DNA from 3 places in the Streptomyces sp. 891-h genome. Region 1 is predicted to be linked to each of the others. Evidence: riboswitches for the same ligand, from Rfam matches in the RefSeq annotation. Region 1 holds a riboswitch; each other region holds the start of a gene.

What was found. Region 1 has a riboswitch for cyclic di-AMP ahead of HC362_RS07800 (M23 family metallopeptidase). Riboswitches for the same ligand answer to the same signal wherever they lie in the genome.
Region 2: linked by a shared signal. The riboswitch ahead of HC362_RS02250 (LysM peptidoglycan-binding domain-containing protein) and the one ahead of HC362_RS07800 (M23 family metallopeptidase) in region 1 are both predicted to bind cyclic di-AMP.
Region 3: linked by a shared signal. The riboswitch ahead of HC362_RS17455 (M23 family metallopeptidase) and the one ahead of HC362_RS07800 (M23 family metallopeptidase) in region 1 are both predicted to bind cyclic di-AMP.

What each region holds. Positions count from the first base shown of each region.
Region 1 covers NZ_CP050693.1:1,834,559-1,841,879, reverse strand. Annotated here, with positions in the region: gene HC362_RS07810 (pitrilysin family protein) at 1-282, shown strand, start outside; gene HC362_RS07805 (pitrilysin family protein) at 369-1,745, shown strand; cyclic di-AMP (ydaO/yuaA leader) riboswitch at 1,961-2,117, shown strand; gene HC362_RS07800 (M23 family metallopeptidase) at 2,132-2,953, shown strand; gene HC362_RS07795 (HPr family phosphocarrier protein) at 3,270-3,551, opposite strand; gene HC362_RS07790 (bifunctional GNAT family N-acetyltransferase/acetate--CoA ligase family protein) at 3,733-6,504, shown strand; gene HC362_RS07785 (DUF5998 family protein) at 6,588-7,190, shown strand; gene HC362_RS07780 (nucleotide pyrophosphatase/phosphodiesterase family protein) at 7,250-7,321, shown strand, end outside.
Region 2 covers NZ_CP050693.1:497,111-504,431, forward strand. Annotated here, with positions in the region: gene HC362_RS02235 (ABC transporter permease) at 1-2,120, opposite strand, end outside; gene HC362_RS02240 (ABC transporter ATP-binding protein) at 2,114-2,851, opposite strand; gene HC362_RS02245 (helix-turn-helix domain-containing protein) at 3,026-3,649, shown strand; cyclic di-AMP (ydaO/yuaA leader) riboswitch at 4,151-4,325, shown strand; gene HC362_RS02250 (LysM peptidoglycan-binding domain-containing protein) at 4,330-5,109, shown strand; gene HC362_RS02255 (alpha/beta hydrolase) at 5,226-6,551, opposite strand; gene HC362_RS02260 (hypothetical protein) at 6,715-7,089, opposite strand; gene HC362_RS02265 (roadblock/LC7 domain-containing protein) at 7,122-7,321, opposite strand, start outside.
Region 3 covers NZ_CP050693.1:4,000,495-4,007,815, forward strand. Annotated here, with positions in the region: gene HC362_RS35065 (protein kinase) at 1-598, shown strand, start outside; gene HC362_RS17445 (DUF4232 domain-containing protein) at 907-1,734, shown strand; gene HC362_RS17450 (PP2C family protein-serine/threonine phosphatase) at 1,933-3,141, shown strand; cyclic di-AMP (ydaO/yuaA leader) riboswitch at 3,307-3,472, shown strand; gene HC362_RS17455 (M23 family metallopeptidase) at 3,484-4,878, shown strand; gene HC362_RS17460 (aldo/keto reductase) at 5,036-5,983, shown strand; gene HC362_RS17465 (PPOX class F420-dependent oxidoreductase) at 6,007-6,471, opposite strand; gene HC362_RS17470 (hypothetical protein) at 6,592-7,296, opposite strand.

The sequences.
Region 1 (7,321 bases):
GAGGAGGAGATGGAGCGGGCCCAGGCCCAGTTGGAGCGGGAGTGGCTGGACCGGCTGGCCACGGTCGGCGGCCGCGCCGATGAACTGTGCCGGTACGCGGTGCTCTTCGGCGACCCGCAGCTCGCGCTCTCGGCGGTGGGGCGCGTGCTGGAGGTGACCCGCGAGGAGGTGCGGGAGGTGGCTGCGCGGCGGCTGCGCTCCGACAACCGGGCCGTGCTCGTGTACGAGCCGCTGGCGCACGAGGACGAGGCGGGGAACGACGAAGAGGAGACCGGGCAGTGAGCGAGACACCGGCGAGCAGCAGCCAGAGCGCCGCGGCGACGGCGGGCGCGAGCCCCGCGGGGATCGCGGAGACAGCAGGGAAGAGCATGGAGTTCCACCCCCAGCCGCCCAGCGGCATCCCGAAGCCGTGGGCCTTCCCCACGCCGGAGCGCGGCACGATGGCCAACGGGCTGACGGTGCTGCGCTGCCACCGTCCCGGCCAGAAGGTCGTCGCCGTCGAGGTGAACCTGGAGGCGCCGCTGGACGCGGAGCCCGAGGGGCTGGACGGGGTCGCCACCATCATGGCCCGCGCGCTGAGCGAGGGCACGGACAAGCACACCGCCGAGGAGTTCGCCGCCGAGCTCGAGCGGTGCGGCGCCACGCTCGACGCGAACGCGGACCACCCCGGGGTGCGGGTCTCGCTGGAGGTGCCCGCATCGCGGCTGCCCAAGGCGCTGGGGCTGCTCGCCGACGCGCTGCGCGCCCCGGCGTTCCCCGACAGCGAGATCGAGCGGCTGGTCGCCAACCGGCTGGACGAGATCCCGCACGAACTGGCCAACCCGGCCCGCCGTGCGGCCAAGGAGCTGTCCCGGGAGCTGTTCCCCGCCGAGTCGCGGATGTCGCGGCCGAGGCAGGGCACCGAGGAGACGGTGCGGCGGATCGACGCGGCCGCCGTGCGCGCCTTCTACGAGGCGCATGTGCGCCCCGCGACGGCCACCGTCGTGGTGGTCGGCGATCTGGAGGGGATCGAGGGCGGAGTCGAGGCGGCGCTCGACGAGTCCCTCGGCGGCTGGACGGGGGCCGCGGTGGCGCCGAGCCCGATGTCGCCGATCACCGCGGACGACACCGGCCGGGTCGTCATCGTGGACCGGCCGGGCGCTGTGCAGACGCAGCTGCTGATCGGCCGGGTCGGCCCCGACCGGCACGACCGGGTGTGGCCCGCGCAGTTGCTGGGCGTCTACTGCCTGGGCGGCACCCTCACCTCGCGGCTGGACCGGGTGCTGCGCGAGGAGAAGGGCTACACCTACGGCGTACGCGCGTTCGGGCAGGTGCTGCGCTCCACAGCGGACGGCGGCGGTGCCGCGCTGCTGGCCATCAGCGGCTCGGTGGCCACCGATGTGACCGGGCCCGCGCTGGACGACCTGTGGCAGGTGCTGCGGAAGCTGGCAGCCGAGGGGCTGACCGACGAGGAACGCGACGTGGCCGTGCGGAACCTGGTGGGCGTCGCGCCGCTGCGCTACGAGACGGCAGCGGCCGTCGCCGGGACGCTGGCCGACCAGGTGGAGCAGTACCTGCCGGACGACTTCCAGGCGCGGCTGTACGCCCAACTCGCCGAGACCGGCACGGTTGAGGCCACGGCCGCCGCGGTCAGCGCACTGCCCGCCGACCGGCTGGTGACGGTACTGGTCGGCGACGCGTCCCAGATCGCCGATCCCGTAAGGGAGTTGGGCATCGGCGACGTCAAGGTGGTCTCCGGCTCCTGAGCCCGCCGACGGGGCCGGGACGGCAGACGAAAAGTGGGGCCCGGGAGGAGGAATCGCTCCTTCCGGGCCCCGCGTGATGTCCCTTTCTGTCGCGATTGCTGCTGAGTTGGAGTGTGGCGAACGCGACAAAGTCAGGGATTCGTTTGCCGCTCGGAGTTGGCCCCGATTAGCGTCGTTGCCGCTGTCCGTCAGAAGTGACCGCACCCGCGGCCGACGGAGAGCGATCGCCGAATCCCCGAGGCGAAGTGCCGAGGGGGACCGGGGACCCAGGTCCCATTGGGGTGAATCGGACGGCCTCGCAAGAGGCGGCCCGTAGGAGACCTTCCTGCTCCGAACCCGTCAGCTAACCCGGTAGGCGAGAAGGAAGGAAAGGAGTACGCCTCCGTATGGCGTTCACCCGTGCCACTGGCAAGCACAGGCGTCCGAGCAAGGCCCGCAGGGCCGCAGGGGGAGCAGCAGGCATAGCCGGGCTCGCCACCGTGGGCGTCGTCGGGTCCATCGCCTCTCCCGCCTTCGCCGCGAGCGGAGACCAGAACCACGCCCCCGTCCAGCCCGACGCGAAGGTGAGCGAGGCCGTCGGCGGCCCGATCTCCGAGACGCTGGACGAGCAGGCCTACCAGCAGGCTCTCCACGCCGAGCAGGCCAAGGCGGAGACAGACGCCAAGGAAGAAGCTGCCAAGGCGAAGGCCGAGGCCAAGCGGAAGGCCGACGAGGCCCGGCGCAAGGCGGCGGCCGAGAAGGCGGAGAAGGAGCGCGAGGCGAAGCGCAAGGCGGCCCGGGAAGCGGAGCGGGCGAAGCTCAACGCCTATGTGCTGCCCGTCGAGGGCTCCTACATCTCGACCGGCTACAAGCAGGGCGGCGGCATGTGGTCGTCCGGCAGCCACACCGGCGTGGACTTCCACGCGGGCATGAACACCCCGGTGCGTTCCGTCGCCGCCGGTGAGGTCGTGGAGGCCGGCAACGGCGGGGCCTACGGCAACAACATCGTGATCAAGCACAAGGACGGCACGTACACGCAGTACGGCCACCTCAACTCGATCGGTGTCTCGGTCGGCCAGGAGGTCAAGTCCGGCCAGCAGATCGGCCTCTCCGGCTCGACCGGCAACTCCTCGGGCCCGCACCTCCACTTCGAGGCCCGTACCGGTCCCGACTACGGGTCGGACATCGACCCGGTCGCGTACCTGCGCCAGCACGGTGTGAAGCTCTGACCGAACGCTTGGGCCGAGGCCGTCACCCATTCCGCCGGACTCTCTGGTCGGTGGTTGCGCTCCCCCAGCCTCCGGCTGGGAGGTACCCCCAGTGACGGCGGACTTATGGCGAGGGGCGCTGGGCCTGGCGGCCCAGCGCCCCTCGCGCTCCCAGCGTCCGGCTGAGGCCCGTCACGCGCACGGCTGGGACGGGGAGCACGAGGGGGCGCCGCACCGTCAGGTGCGGCGCCCCCTCGTCAATTGCCCGCCGCGACGGTGAGCAACCACAACGGCGAGGCCCGGCGGAATCCGCGACGGCCTCAGCCCGAACGCTCGGTCACACCGTTTCGGGCAGCTCTTCCAGGCCCTCGGAGACCAGCTTCGCGAGCCGGTCGAGGGCCTCCTCGGCGCCCTCCGCCTCGGAGGCGAGGACGATCTCCTCGCCTCCCTCCGCGCCCAGGCCGAGCACACCGAGCATGGAGGCCGCGTTGACGGGGTTGCCCTCGCCCTTCCGGACGGTGACCGGGACCCCGGCAGCCGAGGCGGCACGGACGAAGATGGAGGCGGGGCGGGCGTGCAGCCCCTCGGCCCAGCCGACGGTGACGCGGCGCTCAACCATGGTGTTGCCCTTCGATCGTTATGGTTGTCTAGACCAGTCTTGCACGGTCGCCGAGGTGCTCCATGAACCGGCGGACGCGGTCGCGGACGCGGGTGCGGAAGCTGCGGCGCTCTTCCCGCGACGATACGACGCACTGCCGCATCCCTGAGCACGCGCCCTCCCCGAGCCGTACGCTGGCCCCATGCCGAGCCCCGAGGAGCGCGCCTATCCGGCCCACTGGGAAGCCGACATCGTGCTGCGTGACGGCGGTACCGCCCGGGTCCGGCCGATCACGCCCGACGACGCGGAGCGGCTGGTCAGCTTCTACGAGCAGGTGTCCGACGAGTCGAAGTACTACCGGTTCTTCGCGCCCTATCCCAGGCTGTCCGACCGCGACGTTCGCCGCTTCACCCACCACGACTACGTCGACCGTGTCGGCCTGGCGGCGACGATCGGCGGCGAGTTCATCGCGACGGTCCGCTACGACCGCATCGACGAGTTCGGCCGCCCGGCCGGCGAGCCGGCCGACGAGGCCGAGGTGGCCTTCCTGGTCCGCGATGACCAGCAGGGCAGAGGGGTGGCCTCCGCGCTCCTTGAGCACATCGGTGCGGTCGCCAGGGAGCGCGGCATCCGCCGCTTCGCGGCCGAGGTGATGCCCGCCAACACCAAGATGATCAAGGTGTTCACGGACGCCGGGTACTCCCAGAAGCGCAGCTTCGAGGACGGTTCGGTCCATCTCACCCTGGACCTGGAGCCCACCGAGCGTTCGCTGGCCGTCATGCGGGCCCGTGAGCAGCGTGCCGAGGCGCGGTCCGTCGCCCGGCTGCTGGCTCCCGGTTCCGTCGCCGTCGTGGGGGTCAGCCGTACCCCCGGCGGTGCGGGGCGTGCGGTCCTGGGAAGCCTGCTCACCGGCGGCTTCCCGGGACGGCTGTACGCGGTCAACCACGCGCTGGACCCCGGGGCGACCTCGGACATGCCGGCCGGGGTGCCGGGCTACCGTTCGGTGAGGGAGATCCCCGAGCACGTCGACCTGGCCGTGCTCGCCGTCCCCGCCGACCAGCTGCACACCGTCATCGGCGACTGCGGTGAGGCGGCCGTGCAGGGGCTGGCCGTCCTCTCCGAAGGGGTCGGCCGGGACGAGCAGCGCGAGCTGGTACGGCTCGCCCGCTCCTACGGGATGCGGCTGATCGGCCCCGGAGCCCTCGGACTGATCAACACAGCGGACGACGTACGGCTCAACGCGACCCCCTCGCTGCGGATGCCGGCGCGTGGCAGGATCGGCGTCTTCACCCAGTCCGGTGCCATCGGCATCGCCCTGCTCGACGGGCTCGACCGGCGCGGCGTCGGGCCCTCCTCCTTCGTCTCGGCGGGCAACCGCGCCGACGTCTCCGGCAACGATCTGCTCCAGCACTGGGACGAGGACGCGGCGACCGACGTCGTGCTGATGTACCTGGAGTCCATCGGCAACCCCCGCAAGTTCACCCGGCTCGCCCGGCGTACCGCGGCCCGCAAGCCGGTCGTCGTCGTCAAGGGAGCCCGGCAGCGCGGCAGCGCGCCCCCGCCGGGTCACGCGGCTCCGGCGTCCCGCACCCCCGACGCCACCGTCTACGCGCTGCTGCGCCAGGCGGGCGTCCTGATGGTCGACACCTTCACCGAGCTGCTGGACACCGGCGTTCTCCTCGCCGAGCAGCCGCCGCCGGCCGGCCCGCACGTCGGCATCCTCGGCAACACCGACGCGATGAGCCTGCTGACGTACGACGCCTGCCTCACCGACGGGCTGCGGCCGCGCCCCGTCGTGGCGCTGCCCACCTCGGCCGCTCCCGACGACTTCGGCCGGGCGCTGCGCGAGGCGCTCATCGACGCGGCCACGGACGCCGTGCTGGTCACCGTCATCCCCACCGTCCCCACTCAGCTGCCGGGCACGAGCGGCGCGACCGGCGCGACGACCGACCCGGCCCCGCCCCAGAGCCCGCCCGACGGCCATGTCGAGGCCCTCGCCGACGCGCTGCGGGAAGCCGTCGAGGCCGTCGCCACCACCGAGGGCGCCCAGCGCAAGCCGGTCGCGGTGGTACATCTGGCGATGGAGGGGCTGCAGAAGGCGCTGGCCAGGCGCGGACTGCCCTCCTATCCGACGCCCGAGCGGGCCTCCCGCGCCCTGTCCGAGGCTGTGCGCTACTCCCGGTGGCGCGCGGAAGCCGGTGACCCCGGCAAGGTGCCCGACCTGGACATCGACGAGTCGGCGGCCGCTGACCTGCTGGCCCGCTTCACGCCCCCGGCCCCGGGCCGCGGCCGTGCCCTCACCGACGAGGAGACGGCACACCTGCTGCGCTGCTACGGCATCGCCGTCCAGCCCACCCTCGCGGCGCCCGACGCCGAGGCGGCCGTGGCGGCGGCCCGCACCCTGGGGTTCCCCGTGGCGCTCAAGACGACGGCCCCCCACCTGCGGCACCGCGCCGATCTGGGCGGGGTGCGGCTGGACATCGCGGGGGAGGCGGGGCTGCGCCGCGCCTACGGGGAGCTGACCGAGGCGCTCGGGGCTCCCGAGGAGCTGCGCCCGGTGGTGCAGTCCATGGCGCCGCGCGGGGTGGGCACCGTGGTACGGGGCACCCTCGACCCGGCCATCGGCGCCGTCCTCTCCTTCGGGCTGGCGGGGGCACCCTCCGAACTGCTGGGCGACACCGCGCACCGTCTGGTGCCCGTCACCGACAAGGAGGCCGCCGGGCTGGTCCGCGCCATCCGGTCGGCGCCGCTGCTGTTCGGCTGGCGCGGGGCCGAGCCCTCGGACACCGCCGCGCTGGAGGAGGTGCTGCTGCGGGTCTCGCTGCTGATGGACGATCACCCGCAGGTGGTCGCCGTCGAGCTCGACCCGGTGGTGGTGGCGCCCCGAGGGGTGACGGTACTGGACGCTGCTGTCCGCGTCGCCGACCCCGGAACCCGTCCCGACCTGGGCGCCCGTAGGCTCCCGGCGTACTGAGGGCGCGGGCGTGGCAGACGCGGTGGCGTACAGGGGGGAGCGGGCCGGGGCTGCGTCGCCGTACGGCCCTTAGGATGGCTGTCATGGCGAAGACCGGTACGACGACGCAGGGGCTGCGTGAGGCGATCGAGCGCAGCGGCTACTACCCGGCCCTCGTAGCCGAGGCTGTCGAGGCGGCGGTGGGTGGGGAGCCCGTGGCCTCGTACCTCGTGCATCAGGAGACGACATTCGACTCCAACGAGGTCCGCCGCCACGTCACGGTCCTGGTGCTCACCCGCACCCGCTTCCTCGTCAGCCACACCGACGAGCAGGCGGCCGACGGCACCTCGCCCTCCCCTTACGCCACCACCTCGACCGAGTCCGTGAAGCTGGAGCGGATCTCCTCCGTCGTGCTCTCCCGGGTGGTGGCCAATCCCGAGTCCTACACCCCCGGCACCCTGCCCCGCGAGGTCGTCCTCACCATCGGCTGGGGCGCCGTCTCCCGCCTCGACATGGAGCCCGCCACCTGCGGTGACCCCAACTGCGAGGCCGACCACGGCTATACGGGCTCCGCCACGGCGGACGACCTCTCGCTGCGGGTCAGCGAGGCGGGCGACGGCCCGGACACCGTCCGCCAGACCCTCGCCTTCGCGCAGGCGCTCTCCGAGGCCACCGCCGGCGCCACCCGGGTCGGACCCCCGCAGTGACCTTCGAGCACACCCCGCACCCGCTCCCCACGGCCCCGCACACCCCGCACGGCGGCGCTGTGCCGGGCGCCCCGCTCGACCCCCGAACCGCGCCCGTCCCGCGCTACGGCTCCGGCTCGCTGGCCGATCTG
Region 2 (7,321 bases), 1.3 Mb from region 1:
TACAGCAGGGCGATACCGAGCACCAGCAGCAGGCCGACGCGGGTCGTGCGGTCGGTGCCGGGGTAGGCCGACCGCAGCCACTCCTCCCGGGTGCTGACCTCTCCTTCCGACCGCGGCACGGCTTTCCGGAGCGCTGCGGCCGCCTCGGCAGCGCCGGTCCCTTCGCCGAGCCGCACCTCGACCCGGTCGACCGGCGCATGGCGGGCGTTGCGCGGGGTGACATAGGCGCCGTTGTCTCCGGTGCCCGTGGTCATGACCGCGGCGATCCGCAGCGATCTCCTGGTTCCGTCTCCGAGCCATACGTTCACGCGCTCCCCCACGGTGTGGTGCGCCCACTCCTCGTTGACGATGATCGAGTCGTCGTCGAGGTCACCGACCGAGCCGGAAGCGAGCGGCAGCCGAGTCGTGCTCCGGAGTCCGGCGGGCTCACCCGCCCGGGCTGCGGACTTGATGAGCGCCACCCCGTCCTCCAGCGTGTAGACGGCGGTGGCGGCGGTCGCGGAGACCTCGGTGCCGGGGATCCGGCGCAGCCGCCTGAGCGTTGCCGTCTCGAAGCCGTCCTCGCTGTGGGCGGTGGCCACGAAGTCGGCGGCGGTGCGGGCGCGCGTCTCGGTGGCCTTCGCCTCGTTGAGCGTCGCGGTGGTTCCCAGCAGCGAGCCCGCCAGGGCCACCGTGACCAGGACGGGCGCCGCGACAGCCGCCGTGCGTCTGGCCCCGGTGGCGGCGTTCTGGCCCATCAGCAGGCCGGCGGCGCCCGGAAGCCTGGCCGCGAGCCGGGCGACCAGCCGGGCCGGCGGCCGCACCAGCAGCGGCCCCAGCAGCGCGAACCCGGTGATCAGCAGCATCGGCCGGATCACATATGTCTTGCGGTGCAGCAGGTCGCCGGGGTCGGTCAGCAAGGAGGCGAGGAGGGTGCCTGCGGCGGTCAGCAGCAGGGCTCCGCCGCACAGCCCACGGCTCCACGTCATCGTGCGGGTGTCCACGGAGGCTTCGCGCAGCGCCTCGGTCGGTGCCGTGCGGCCGGCCCGCCAGGAGGCGACGGCCGCCCCGCCGAGGGCCACCAGCAACCCCGTCCAGAAGGCCGCGTGGTACGGCCAGGTGTGGTGCTGGATGGTGAACCAGCCGGGCGCCAGCTTCTCGTCGACCACCCACCGGGCGAGCGCGGGCGCTCCGTACCCGCCCAGCACGCAGCCGGCCGCCGAGGCGAGCGCGCCGACGACCAGCGCCTCGAGGAGGACCGCACGGCGGACCTGCGCAGGGGTGGCCCCCGCCATCCGCAGCAGCCCGAACTCACGGCGGCGCTGGGCGACGGCGAACGCGAAGGTGGAGGCGACCACGAACACCGAGACGAACGCGGAGAGGCCGCCGGCGGTGCCGAACATGGCGGTCGTCGCGGTCAGGGCCGCGCTGTCCCGGTCGGGGTCGGGATCGGCGAGCCGCCGCGCTTCACCGGTGAGGACCCGTACGCCACTGCCGTGGGCAGCCGCGCGTACCGCGCCCGGATCGTCGGTGTCGACCACCAGCTGTCCGCTGCGCGGCGCGAGCTCGGCGGCGCGCCGGTCGGTGTAGAAGACGGCGTCCTCGAAGCCGAGCCCACCGACGACGCCGACAACCCGCACGTGGCCCTCGGCGGTGCGCAGCCGCTGCCCCGGCCTGGCCGGACCGGCGCCTCGCCGTGCCCAGTCCCCGCTGACGACCACCTCGTCGTCGGCCCTGGGCGCACGGCCCTCGCGGAGGCGGTAGGGGGCGAACGACGCCGTGGACCATGGATGGCCGACCAGATCCCGGGGGCCGCCCTCGACCCGCACTCCGAAAGAGCGGTCCTCCACGACCTGACCCAGCTTCTCCAGCCGGGCCCGCACGCTGTCGGGCACGACACGGGGGTGTGCCAGCTTGTGGGTCCGCTCGCCGATCGAGGTGGGAACGCGCAGGGTGTCGGCGCCCTTGACGACGACGGGTGCAGCGGCGAATCTCTCCGGCTTCCGCTCCGGTGCCTGGGACGCGGACGCCAGCGCGAGGCCCATGACGGTGAGCAGTCCCACCCCGAGCGCCAGCGCGACGAAGCTGCCGGTGAAGCCGACCCAGCGGGTGCGCAGCGCTGCCAGGGTGCTCGTCAGCATGCGGTGGCCTCCAGCTTCGCCATCCGCCCGGCGATGTCCTGCGCGGATGCTCCGAGCAGCTCTCCGGTGAGCCGTCCGTCGACGAGGAAGACCACGCGGTCCGCGTAGGAGGCGGCGACCGGGTCGTGGGTGACCATGACGAGGGTGAGCCCCTCCGCGCTGACCATGTCGCGCAGCAGCGCCAGGACCTCCCGGCTGGTCGCGGAGTCGAGGGCTCCGGTCGGCTCGTCGCCGAAGAGCACCTGGGGGCGGGTTATCAGGGCACGGGCCAGCGCGACCCGCTGCTGCTGGCCGCCGGACAGCTCCGAGGGCCGGTGCCTCCCGCGCCCGCCCAGCCCGACGCGTTCCAGAACCTCCCGTACGAGCGCTGAGGAAGGGCGGCGCCCCGCGAGTCGCAGCGGAAGACCCACGTTCTGCTCGGCGGTCAGGGACGGCAGCAGATTGAAGCTCTGGAACACGAAGCCGATGTGCCGGCGGCGCAGCAGTGTCAGGCGGGTCTCGCTCAGCCCGGTCAGCTCGGCCCCGGCGAGCGTGACCGAGCCCGACGTGGGCCGGTCGAGACCCGCCGCGCACTGGAGCAGTGTCGACTTGCCCGAGCCGGAGGGCCCCATCACCGCGGTGAATGTGCCGTGGTGGAAGTCGAGTGAGACCCCGTCCAGCGCTGTGACCGCGCCGGGGCCGGTGCCGTACCGGCGGGTGAGCTGCCGCAGCGAGACCGCTCTGTCTGCCATATGTCCGTCCTGCCGTCCTTGTGGTTGTTCGGCGCGCGCACGGTCGGGGCCGTGGCGTGCCGACAAGCAGGATCGCAGAGAAAACTCTGCAAAGGAAGCTCTGCAGAATTTTCTCTGCATACTTGCCTCTGCAGAGCAGGCTCTGCAGAGGAATCTCTGCGCTAAGCTCAGGGCATGTCCGAGCCACCGGAAGAGGACCGTCCCGCCGCGCGCCACTCGCCCCGCACCACCAGCGATCCCGCGGCGCTCAAGGCGCTGGCGCACCCGCTGCGCCTGAAGATCCTCCGCCGCCTGACGGCGGCCGGCGCCGCGACGGCCACCGCGCTCGCCGCCGAGCTCGGCGAGAACACCGGGACGCTCAGCTATCACCTGCGGCAGCTCGAGCGCGCCGGGTTCATCGAGGACGACCCCGAGCACTCGGCGAGCGGCCGCGAACGCTGGTGGCGCGGGGTACGCGGCCTGGACGTCCGGCGGCCCGCCCCAGCCGGGCTGTCGCCGGCCGAGCGCGCCGTGGTCGGCGAGCTGGACCGGCTGCGTATGGAGGAGGACATCGAGCTGGCCTACAGCTACACCCTCCCGCGCCCCGAGGAAGCGGAGTGGGTGTACGGCTCGCGCGGCACCCTCCACCTCACCCGCGAGGAGTTCCAGGAGTTCCACGACGCCTACCTGGAGCTGCTGCGGCGCTTCCAGCAGCGTCGCACCGAAGCCGAACCGGGCACCCGGCCGGTCGCCGTCCGCTGGTTCGGCGTCCCACTCGACGGCCCAGGCCCGCAGGACTCCGGACCCGGCACCTCGTAGCAGCACCCGGAAATCACACATCCGGGAACACAGAGCCCTCCGGAAACACCGGCCGCGCACGGCAATGTACGATGCCGCTTAGTAGAAATGGCGCCCCCGGACGCTTCCGCCCATTCAACGGCGGTCAACGCTGCACTGAAGAGAGCCACCTTCAGCAGATTTCAACTGCAATGTCCGGATATACAAGACTTGCCGCTCCTGCTCATTCACTGTGTCAGGAAACACACCGATCAGGTGCCATCACAGGCAAGATCTTCTGGCGGGCCGTCAAGAGCCTTGCATCAAAGAGATTTTCGGAATTCCCTTCACTTCACCGCTTTACGCTCAGAAAATGATCCACCGCAGAGCGTTGAAGTATCGCGAGATCATTTCTTCTTGACCTGGCAGAGGTGAATCGAGCGCCTTGCTCAGGGCAATTCATTGTGTTTCCGTGTCCTCGCTCCGGCCTCCATGAACGGCCGGAGTTCCCGTGCCGGGGCGCCGAATCCTGCCGCCCGGCGAGGGAAATCCGCACCAGTACCACGCGGCAGGAGCGGGGGACCCAAGTACGTGCCGAGCCGCACCCGGCGGCCCGGCTAGGGGTGAAGTCATGCCCGCTGCGCCTCGCGCACGGGAATGGCCGGGCCACTCCAGCCCGAATCCGACAGCTCACCTCGCAGGCGCTAGGAGAGGACACCCCCATGTCTCGTGGCCGACACGCCCGAAATCCGCTCAAGTCCCGCATCTCCCGGCTCTCGATCGCCCTCGTCGCCGGTGGCGCGGGAATCGCCGCCCCCCTGCTGACCGCGGGCAGCGCCCACGCGGCGTCCGCGCCGGCCCAGGTCCAGGACAGTGCCGCGAAGCACGCGCAGACCGTCCAGGCCCGCGCCGCCCAGCAGGCGAAGGCCGAGCAGGAGGCCGACTCCTACACCGTCGTCGCCGGTGACACCCTCTCCCAGATCGCCGTGGACCACGACGTCGAGGGCGGTTGGCCGACCCTCTACAAGGCCAACAAGAAGACGATCGGCAGCGACGCGAACCTGATCCGTCCCGGTCAGAAGCTGACCCTGGACACGGCCTCGGCGCCGGCCGAGCGGAGCAGCACCCCCGAGCGCGCCGACCGCGGCTCGGCCGAGCAGAGCAGCGTGCACAAGACCCAGTCGACCTCCCTGGACGGCTGGATCAACGAGGCGCTGACCATCATGAAGCAGCACGGCATTCCGGGCAGCTACGAGGGCATCCACCGCAACATCATCCGGGAGTCCGGCGGCGACCCGAACGCCATCAACAACTGGGACATCAACGCCCAGAACGGCACCCCGTCCATCGGGCTGCTGCAGGTCATCAAGCCGACCTTCGACGCCTACCACGTCGCGGGCACGGCCTACGACCAGCGCGACCCGGTCGCCAACATCGTCGCGGCCTGCAACTACGCGGCTGACAGGTACGGTTCGATCGACAACGTCAACGGCCCGTACTGAGCCGAGACCCCTTTCGCGGCGGCCGCGCATCACCTTCGAGGTGATGCGCGGCCGCCGCGTTGCTTTCCATACGGAAAGGCTGCAACGGGGAACGGAAGAGCGGTTTCCGAGTTCCGTCACGGCGTATGAAAGGTCACTTCCGGATTCTCTTTCGAGGGGCCGTCCAACAGCGGGCGGTGCAGGCCGCGCAGCCTACTGTCGAAGAACGCCTTCACATACTGGGTCGTGATTTCACCCGAGCGCTTTCCCGACAGCGGCGCCGAGGGATCCGTGACACCCGCCTGGCCGCCCAGGATCGGCAGGTCGATGAAGGTGAAGTGCCCGGAGTCGGCGACCGTCAGCCACCGCTTCCAGCCGTCCAGGCGCTGCCAGGTCCTGGGCCATGTCCTGTCCTCGGCGCGGGGATTGTGGCCGTCCTCAGTGCCGAGCATGAGGATCGGCCGCCCGAGACCCGCCTGCGGTACGGGCGCGAAGAATGTGCCGTCCAGGTCGGCGGCGGCCCTGATACGGCGGTCGGTACCGGCCGCCACTGCCGCCGCGTTGCCGCCGAGCGAGTGGCCCGCCGCGCCGATCCGGCGGGTGTCGATCAACTCGGCGTAGTCACGGGAGTGTTCCGGCGCGGGGGTCGTCAGCGCGTCGACGGCGAAGGAGATGTCGGCCGCCCGGTTCCGTGCCGCACGCGCGAGCAGCTTCTTCTCCCCCTTGTCGTCGGGCGCCGCCTCCACGGTCTCGCACGCGACGCAGGTGAGGGTGCGCGCTGAGCCCTTGCCGGCACCGGCGGAACCCCGGGGCGTGAAGGTGGTGCCGAACGACTCGTAGGCGTGGTCCAGCAGTGCGACGACATAGCCGTGGGAGGTCAACTCCTCGGCGAGGGTGGTCAGTGTGGCGCGGTGCAGCGTGAAGCCCGGGGAGAGAACCACGAGCGGATGCCTGCCCGGCGCGGGACGGGCTCCGATGCGGGCGTGCGTACGGACGGAGGCGAGCAGGTCGGGCGGAAAGGACTTGTCCAGCTTCAGTCCCTTCAGCAGCAGCCCGGCCTCCTTGGCCGACATGTACGGCGCGGCACTTTGCCGAGGGCCGCCGCGCCGGGCGGGATAGAAGACCGACACCATCAGCCGACGGGCACCGGCGGACGGCACCCAGGGGTCGCGGCGGTCCTTGTCCACCAGGTGCAGGGTGTCGCGTCCGACCGCCCACTTCCCGGTGGGGCGAGGGAGGGAGAGGTGCTTGCCGCGCTTCACGGCCGCCGCTTCGGAGGACCCGGAAGCAGTGGAATCGGAGGCCCCTGAAGGCGCGGAAGCAGTGGAAGTGGTGGAGGCGCTGGAAGCGGCGGAGCGCGCGTCGGCAGCAGTCGAACCCCCGCCGGGGGCGCAGGCGGCGGTCGCCGGGGCGAGCAGAGCGGCGGTGAGCACGGCGGCAGCCGCGCGGTGTGTACGGATCATGGCCGGGAGCGTAGGAACCGGCACACCTCGCCCGTCAGCTACGAAAGGCAACCGAACCCCTGACTTTCGCCAGGGTGGACGGCGCTCGCGGCTCAGGGCGCGGTGCCCTCCTGACAGCCACGCCGGATCACGGCGGCGCCGCCCCCTGCGGGGCGGGCCCCGGTCAGACCTCCAGGTTCGCCTCGATTCGCCGCAGTTGGTGCCGGGCCATGGCGAGGTTCGCCTTCGCCGAGTCCAACGCGATGTAGAGGAACAGGCCGTTGCCGCTCTTCGCCCGCAGCAGGCGGATCAGGTGGTACTGCCTGCCCAGGGTGATCAGGATGTCCTCGATCTCGTCCTTGAGGCCAAGGAGCTCCATGGTGCGCAGCTTGGCCCGTACGACGTCCGTGTTGCCCGCGGCGGCGACCTCCAGGTCGAAGTCCTTGCCGCCGCCGAGCGTTCCCAGCGCCATACCGCTGGTGTAGTCGACCAGGGCGACCCCGATCGTGCCGTCGATGGTGCTCATCGCCTCTTTGAGGGACGCGTCGGTGTTCGACATGGTGGTGTGCTGTCCTTTCGTCGGTTCGGTGATCAATCCGTGGTCTGTCGTTCCGTGCCGTCCGGCCCTGGCGAGCCGCGGCGGCGCCGTTCGAGCGGCAGACGGCGGCGGTCCGGTGGCGGTCCGCTCCGGGAGAGCGCGACATCGACGGGGGGTTGGGGGGCCGCCGAACGCCGGGCCTCGGCCACGAGTTCACCGATGTGCCGCGCCGTACGGCGCCCCTCCAGGTGCA
Region 3 (7,321 bases), 2.2 Mb from region 1:
TTGGCGCGCCGTCGCTCTCGGTGCCGCCGTCGTCGTACTGGCCGGGGCGGGAGCGGCCGGCAAACTGCTGATGCCCAAGAGCGACAAGAGCCCCTCCCACGTGAGGGTGCAGGACGCGAGTGGCCGGATCAGTCTGCGGATACCGGCCCAGTGGGCGCAGGAGAAGGCCGATTCCGGCTGGAGCCCCTCCTCGCTGGGGCTGTCGGCGGAGCACGCCCCCGGTCTGGTCGTCTCGCAGGACATGAAGCGCTGGCAGGACCTCACCTCGGGCACGAGCGGGGTGTTCGTCGGGCTCGGTTACTCCTCGAAGGACGACGACGGAGCGGCGGCCGCCGCCGAGGCGCTGTCCGCCAAGGTGGCCGAACTCAAGCACAGGCGCTGCCAGTACGCGGGCAGCCGCACCTACAAGGGCGACGGCTGGCAAGGGCGCGTCCGTACCTGGTCGGCCTGCGACTCCCCGGGGCACTCGCTGGAGGAGATCGCCCTGGCCCCACGGCAGAAGGGCAAGCCGCCGGTATACGTACAGATCCGCTGTGCCGAGGACTGCTCGGCGAGAACGGATCAGGTGCTCAGCAGCCTGCGGGTCAGCGCCTCATAACTCCTACCGCACAACTCCTACCGCGCAACTGACCGCACAACTCCCAACGGCCGCACCGGCGCCGGGTGTCCCCCACATCGGGGAACCGGGAAAAAAGTCGGGGCGGCCGTGAACTTTCCCGCGCCGTCGGCCATCCAACGCTGTGTACGGCCAGGAAGCCCGGGGGCACCCTGGAGACGGGGAGTCGGGCGCGTGACGCCACCCGCCACCCGGCAGCCGGACGACCGCCGGACAGGGCCCCTGCGGTCCACGAGCACCAGCGAGGCAGGACGACTGCGAGACAGGACGACCAGGGAGTGACGGCAGCCATGACGAAGCGCCAGGACCCGACGACGAACACGCAACCCGCACCGAACTCCCCGGCCACCCCCTTCCGGCGCCGTCACCGCGTGGCCCGTATCGCCGCCGCAGCGACCGCTGTGCTGGCTGCGGGGGCGCTGGTGGTCGGCTGCGACAAGGACTCGGACTCGGCCCCGCAGAAGGTCAGCGGCGGGGCCGCGCCCGCGGGCGGCGACTCCGGCTCCTCCCACGGCGACGACGGCAAGAACGGCAGCAGCGAAGGCAGCGGCGGGGACGGCGGGAGCTCGAGCGGCGGCTCGTCCGGGCAGGGCGCCTCAGGTTCGGACGAGGGCGGCTCCGCTTCCTCGTCGTCCTCGTCCTCCTCGTCCGGTAAGAACGGGTCGGGCGGCAGCGGTGGCGGCTCGGGTTCCGCTTCCGGTTCCCGGTGCCGCACGGGCGACCTCAAGGCGTCGTTCGGCCCCAATCATCCGGGCGCCGGGCAGGAGAACTTCGCCCTCGTGCTGACCAACCGATCCGACAGGACCTGCACGGTACGCGGCTACCCCGGGCTCGCCTTCGTCAACAGCAGCGGCGAACAGGTCTCCTTCGATCCCAATCGCACGGGCGGCGAGGTACGGACGGTCACGCTGTCGCCCGGCAAGAGCGCATGGGCCTCGCTCTCGTTCACCAACCCCGAGGTGACCAACGTCACCACGGTGACACCGAGCGCCGCGAAGGTCACCCCGCCCGACGAGCGCGCCTCCCTGCGGGTGCCCTGGTCCGGTGGACCGGTCACCAACACCGGTAAGGCGTCGGTGCCCAAGATCAGCCCCCTGGCCCCCGGCACGGGCGGCTGAGCCCCTTTCCTTCTGGTGGCCGGCGCACGCCCGGCTGCCGTACGCCCGGCTGCCATACGCCCGGCTGCCGTACGGCGACGGGCGGTGTGGCCCCGTGCGTGTTAGGGGGCCGCCTTCCACCCGCTCCTCGTCCCCGTTCCGTACCCCGACCAGCGGTCCCGAGTGGCCCGAATCCCTCCACCCGGTCAGATTGGGACCGTGCGGCAGAGGGAGGCCGGGAGGCAGCCGGCGAGCGGGTACGAGAACGGTGTGGGACGGCTGTGGCGCCTGGCGCGGTGGCTCCCGGCCGCGCTGTTCGTCCTGGGCGTCGCCCTCGAGCTGTCCACGCCGCGCGAGGTCACCATTTCGGCACCCTTCGCCGCCGCCCCACTGGCGGCGGCGGCGTTCCTGTCCCTGTGGAGCACCATTCTCACCGGCGTGCTCTCCTCCGGTGCCACCCTTCTGTTCGCCCTTTTCCACGACAACGGCAGCCTCATCGAGTCCGAAGCCAGGTCCCTCACCAGCGTGACCGTCTCCATCCTGGCCGTCGGCGTCAACTACGTACTGCTCCGCAGCGGGAGTCGGCTGGCCTCGGCGCGTGGGGTGGCCGAGGCGGTACAGCTCGCCGTGCTGCCCACCCCGCCCTCCCGCGTCGACGACCTGACGCTGGCCACCCGCTACCGCGCGGCGCAGGCCGAGGCCCGGGTCGGAGGGGACTTCTACGCGGCGGAGGAGACTCCCTACGGCGTACGGCTGCTGCTCGGCGACGTACGCGGCAAGGGGACCGGCGCGGTGGCCGCCGTGGTCCTCCTGGTCGGAGTCTTCCGTGAGGCCGCCGAGCAGGAAGAGACGCTCTCCGCGGTGGCCGCCCGCCTCGACCGGGCCCTCCAGCGGGAGGGGCGGCGACAGACCGGCTCGGCACGGCTGGAGGGCTTCAGCACGGCGGTACTGGTCGAGATCCCGAACTCATCCGGTCCCGGTTCCGGTCCCGGTTCCGGACCCGGTTCGGGTCCCGGACAAGAGGGCGGACAGGACGGCGGACAGAGCGGCGACAAGGTGCTGCGTATCGTCAACCGGGGCCACCCGCCGCCGATCCTCCTGCACCAAGGCCGGACGGCCCTGCTCGAGCCGACCGTGCCGGCGCTTCCGCTGGGGATGTCCGAGCTGGGGAAGTGGCCGGAGCATGTGGACGAGGTCCCCTTCCCCCGGGGCGCCCAGCTCCTTCTCTACACCGACGGCCTGTCCGAGGCACGCGACTCGGACGGTGTCTTCTACGAACCGGCCGAACGGCTGGCCCGTAGCTATTTCGCCCACCCGGAGGAGCTGCTGGAGACGGTCCTCATCGACGTCGCGGCCCATACGGGAGGCCAGGCGGTGGACGACATGGCGCTGCTCGCGGTCGCCCACCACATCAGGCCCCAGCCCTGAACCGAGCCGGGCGGCCACCGCCAATTACGGGGAACAGCTTGGAATCAAGGCCACTGTTCTATTAACGTCCGATAACGCAGCACGGTCGTCACTGTCGTCACGGAAGGCGGCACCGTGCGCCGTCGCCGAATCCCGCATACGGAGCACCAGCAGCGCCCGCCCCCTGGACCTGCACCGCTGGACCGCACCGTGGGAACCGGGGAACCACCCCTTCTCGTCAGCCAGGCGAGGAGGACGGGGTGAATCGGACGCCCTTGCGAGAGGACGCCCGTAGGAGACCTTCCTGCTCCGAACCCGTCAGCTAACCCGGTAGGCGAGAAGGAAGGAAAGGAGAGCGCCCCCGTGGCGTCCAGATCCCAGGGCTTCGCCGGCCACGCGCCCGAGGCCGTCGCGTACGACCCGCACCTCGACCGCGCCGGCTCCTCCACCGCCGCCTACGACTCGCCTGCGTACGGCTCGTCCACCGCGTACGGCTCGTCCACCGTCTATGGCTCCGCACCGGGACGGGCCGCCGCGCCGCTCCCGCCCGCCGTGCCCGTCGTACCGTCCGGCCCGGCACCGCTCAGGGACGCCCCACAGGACACCTTCAGGGACGTCCCACAGGACACCTTCAGGGACGTCCCACAGGACACCTTCAGGGACGCACCAGGCGACGCCTATGGGAACGCTCCTGGCGAGGCCCCCACGGACACCACCGGGGACGAGTGGAACCCCACCGAGGAGTCCGTCCGCGCGATGCGTGGTCGGCACCGGGTCGCCAAGCAGCGGGCCGGCGGGGTGGCGCGCGGCGGTGCCGTGCTCGGCGTCGGCATGATCGCGGCGGTGGGCGCGGGCGGCATGGCGACCGCTCAGGACAAGGACCCCGGCGCGATATCCGTACCGGATCTGGGCAGCGCGGCCGACGCCGTCCGCAGCGTCCCCGACCACCTGCCCGACGTCGAGGACCTGCCCGGCATCGGCTCCCTCGTCGGCGACGACGCGGACGGTGCCGAGGGCTCCGACGGCGACGCGACCGCCTCCGTGGCCCCCTTCACGCAGGCCGGACTCTCCGCCGAGGACCTGGCGGCGGGCAGGACCAACGCCGGTGAGGCGCTGCGGGCCCGCATTCTCGCGCAGGCCGAGCAGCACCGTTCCGCCGCGGACGAGGAAGCCCGAGAGGAAGCCGCCCGGCAGGCGGCGAACGCGGCGGCGGAGGAGGCCGCGAAGCGGGCGGCAGCCGAGAAGCAGGCCGAGGCCGAACGTGCCCGGGAGGCGGCGGCCGAGGAGAAGCGCAAGGCCGCCGAGAAGGCCGCGGCACAGAAGCGGAAGGCCGAGGCCGAACGCCGGGCACAGCTGGCCGGCAAGTACCTCGCGCCGCTGGCCTCGTACCAGCTCACCGCCGGGTTCGGCCAGGCAGGCGGCATGTGGCAGAACGATCACACCGGCCAGGACTTCGCCGCGCCCAACGGCACGCCCGTCAAGGCCGTTCACACCGGCACCGTCAAGGAGGCGGGCTGGGCCGGTTCGTACGGCTACCGCATCGTTCTGAAGCTGGAGGACGGCACCGAAATCTGGTTCTGCCACCTGTCCTCCATGACCAAGTCGGCGGGAGACAAGGTCGGTACGGGTGACGTGATCGGCCGGGTCGGCTCGACCGGCAACTCCTCGGGACCGCATCTGCACGTCGAGGTCCGCCCCGACGGAGGCGACCCGGTGGACCCGCTGCCGTGGCTCCGCGCGAAGGGCGTCGACATCTGACGGACCGACGGCGCCGGCCGGGGGCCTACCGGGTTCGCCGAGGCCCCCGGGTCCCGGGCCCCACGGGGAGGACGGGGCTGATGGGGCGGCCGGTGGCAACGGCCCACGCGCCACCATCCGCCCGCCTTCCGGTCCGCGTTACCGTCGCTGCATGCAGATGAATGCCGACTACAAGATCGGTCAACTGTCCGTCTCGCCGCTCGTGCTGGGCGGCAACGTCTTCGGCTGGACGGCCGACAAGCCCACCTCCTTCGCCGTGCTCGACGCCTACACGGACGGCGGCGGCAACACCATCGACACAGCCGACGCGTACTCGGCCTGGGTGGAGGGCAACAAGGGCGGCGAGTCCGAGACCGTCATCGGCGAGTGGCTCGCCGCACGCGGCTCGTCCGTACGGGACAACGTCGTCATCGCCACCAAGGTCGCCCGCCACCCCGACCACATGGGCCTGGCCCCGGCCACCATCAAGGCCGCCTGCGAGGACTCGCTGCGCCGCCTGCGGACCGACCGCATCGACCTGTACTACACGCACTTCGACGACGAGTCGGTCGAGGTCTCCGACATCATCGGCACCCTCGACGAACTCGTGAAGGAGGGCAAGGTCCGCGAGATCGCCGCGTCCAACATCGCGCCGACCCGCCTCGCCGAGTCGCTCGCCTTCAGCGACCGCGAGGGCCTCGCCCGCTATGTGGCGCTCCAGCCGCACTACAACCTCGTCTCGCGCGACACCTACGAGGGAGAGCTGGCAGCGCTGGCCCAGCGCGAATCCCTGGCCGTACTGCCGTACTACGCGCTGGCCTCCGGCTTCCTCACCGGCAAGTACCGCCCGGGCGAGGCCGCACCCGAGGGCGCGCGTACCGGCAAGGCGGCCCAGTACCTCGCCACCGAGCGCGGTCAGCGCGTCCTCGCGGCGCTGACCACCGTGGCCAACGCGCACCAGTGCGCCGAGGCCACCGTCGCCCTCGCCTGGCTCGCCGCCCAGCCGACGGTCGCAGCCCCCATCGCCAGCGCCCGCACGGTCGACCAGCTCCCCGCGCTGATGGCGGTCGCCGATCTGCGGCTCACCACCGAGGAACTCCGCCTCCTGACGGAAGCCTCGGCATAACCCGGTGGCCGGCCGGGCCGGGCTCACCCCCGGCCCGGCTGCCCGTACACGCGCTCGACCCGGAGCCGCACCACCTGCCGCCGCTCCGCCACCATGGCGGCCCGGTACTCGTCCCAGTCCGGGTGCTCGCCCCTGATCGCCCGATACACCTCGACCAACTCCTCGACGGTCGCATCACGCGGCTCCTGCGCCACAGCCGTCAGCTCAGCCGTCCCGTCCACCACCGTCCACGACCACCCGTCCCCGCTGGTCACGTGATAACTGGCCCGCGGATCCCGCGCCAGATTCCGCGCCTTCGCCCGATCCGCGGTGGTCGACACCCGCACCACCCGTTCCTCCGGATCGAACGCGTGATTGACGTTCGACAACTGCGGCCGCCCATCCCGCCGCAACGTCACCAACACCCCCCGGTCGACCTCCGACAACAACCGGAGCAGCGCTTCCTCTTGCTCACTGCTTGGCCTGCCAGGCCCGTTTGTGCTCGCCATGAGTCGCCTCCTGTGAGATATGGCTTGGTCAACTTGGTGGTGCTGATGCCCAGAGAAGCCGCGCACGGCGCGAGCCGTAAACGCGGTCCGGGCGGCGCAGCAGGTGGCACAGAACAGCCGTCACGGGACGCTGCCGGCATGGCCTGGCGGCAGCGCCGCAGTAAGCAGTTTGGAGGCAGCGTCCGGCTGCTCGTAAGGGTCTAGGAGATCGCGGGCCGTATGGATCACTCTCAGGGGGTCTTGTTCCCGCCCGTAGATCTGCGCGAAGTCCTCCGCCAGTGCCGCATCCCCCCATTGCCGCAGGTTGGCCATGACGTTTGCCGCTTCTGGCGGGCCGAGTACGTCGGCCCCGGCGCGAAGGACATCCAGCGTCTCAGGCATTGGGCGCCCCTCCTGCTTAAGCAGGTCAGCGAGGAAGAGCTCGGCCCGGGTGCTCGACGTGTGAGCCTGCCGGTCCCCTCCCGCTGAAGGGACCGGCAGGTGTTTCCTGGCCTTCTTGAACTCCCTCTTATAGGCCTCCGGGGCACTGAGAGCGGCCTTGTAGTGGAGCGTCAGCAAGTCTTTCCGGCTGATGAGTACTTTACCGGCAAGGCGGCACGTGACGTCGTGGAGCTGCTCTGTGCGGCCTTTGACTATCTGTCTGCAGGACAGCAGCCTGGACAGGGTGCCAGGTTGGATGCCCATCTCCTTGGCCACGGCCTTGTCCGGCAGACCAGTCGCGTCGACCAGTTCACGCAGCTGACTGGCGAGTCTCTTGACCTCGGTCGTGGCTCTGTCAACCGGCGTGGCACGGCCAACCGGCTTGCGCTGATTTTGTTTTGGCACTTCTGATGGCTCCCCCTGCTGGTTG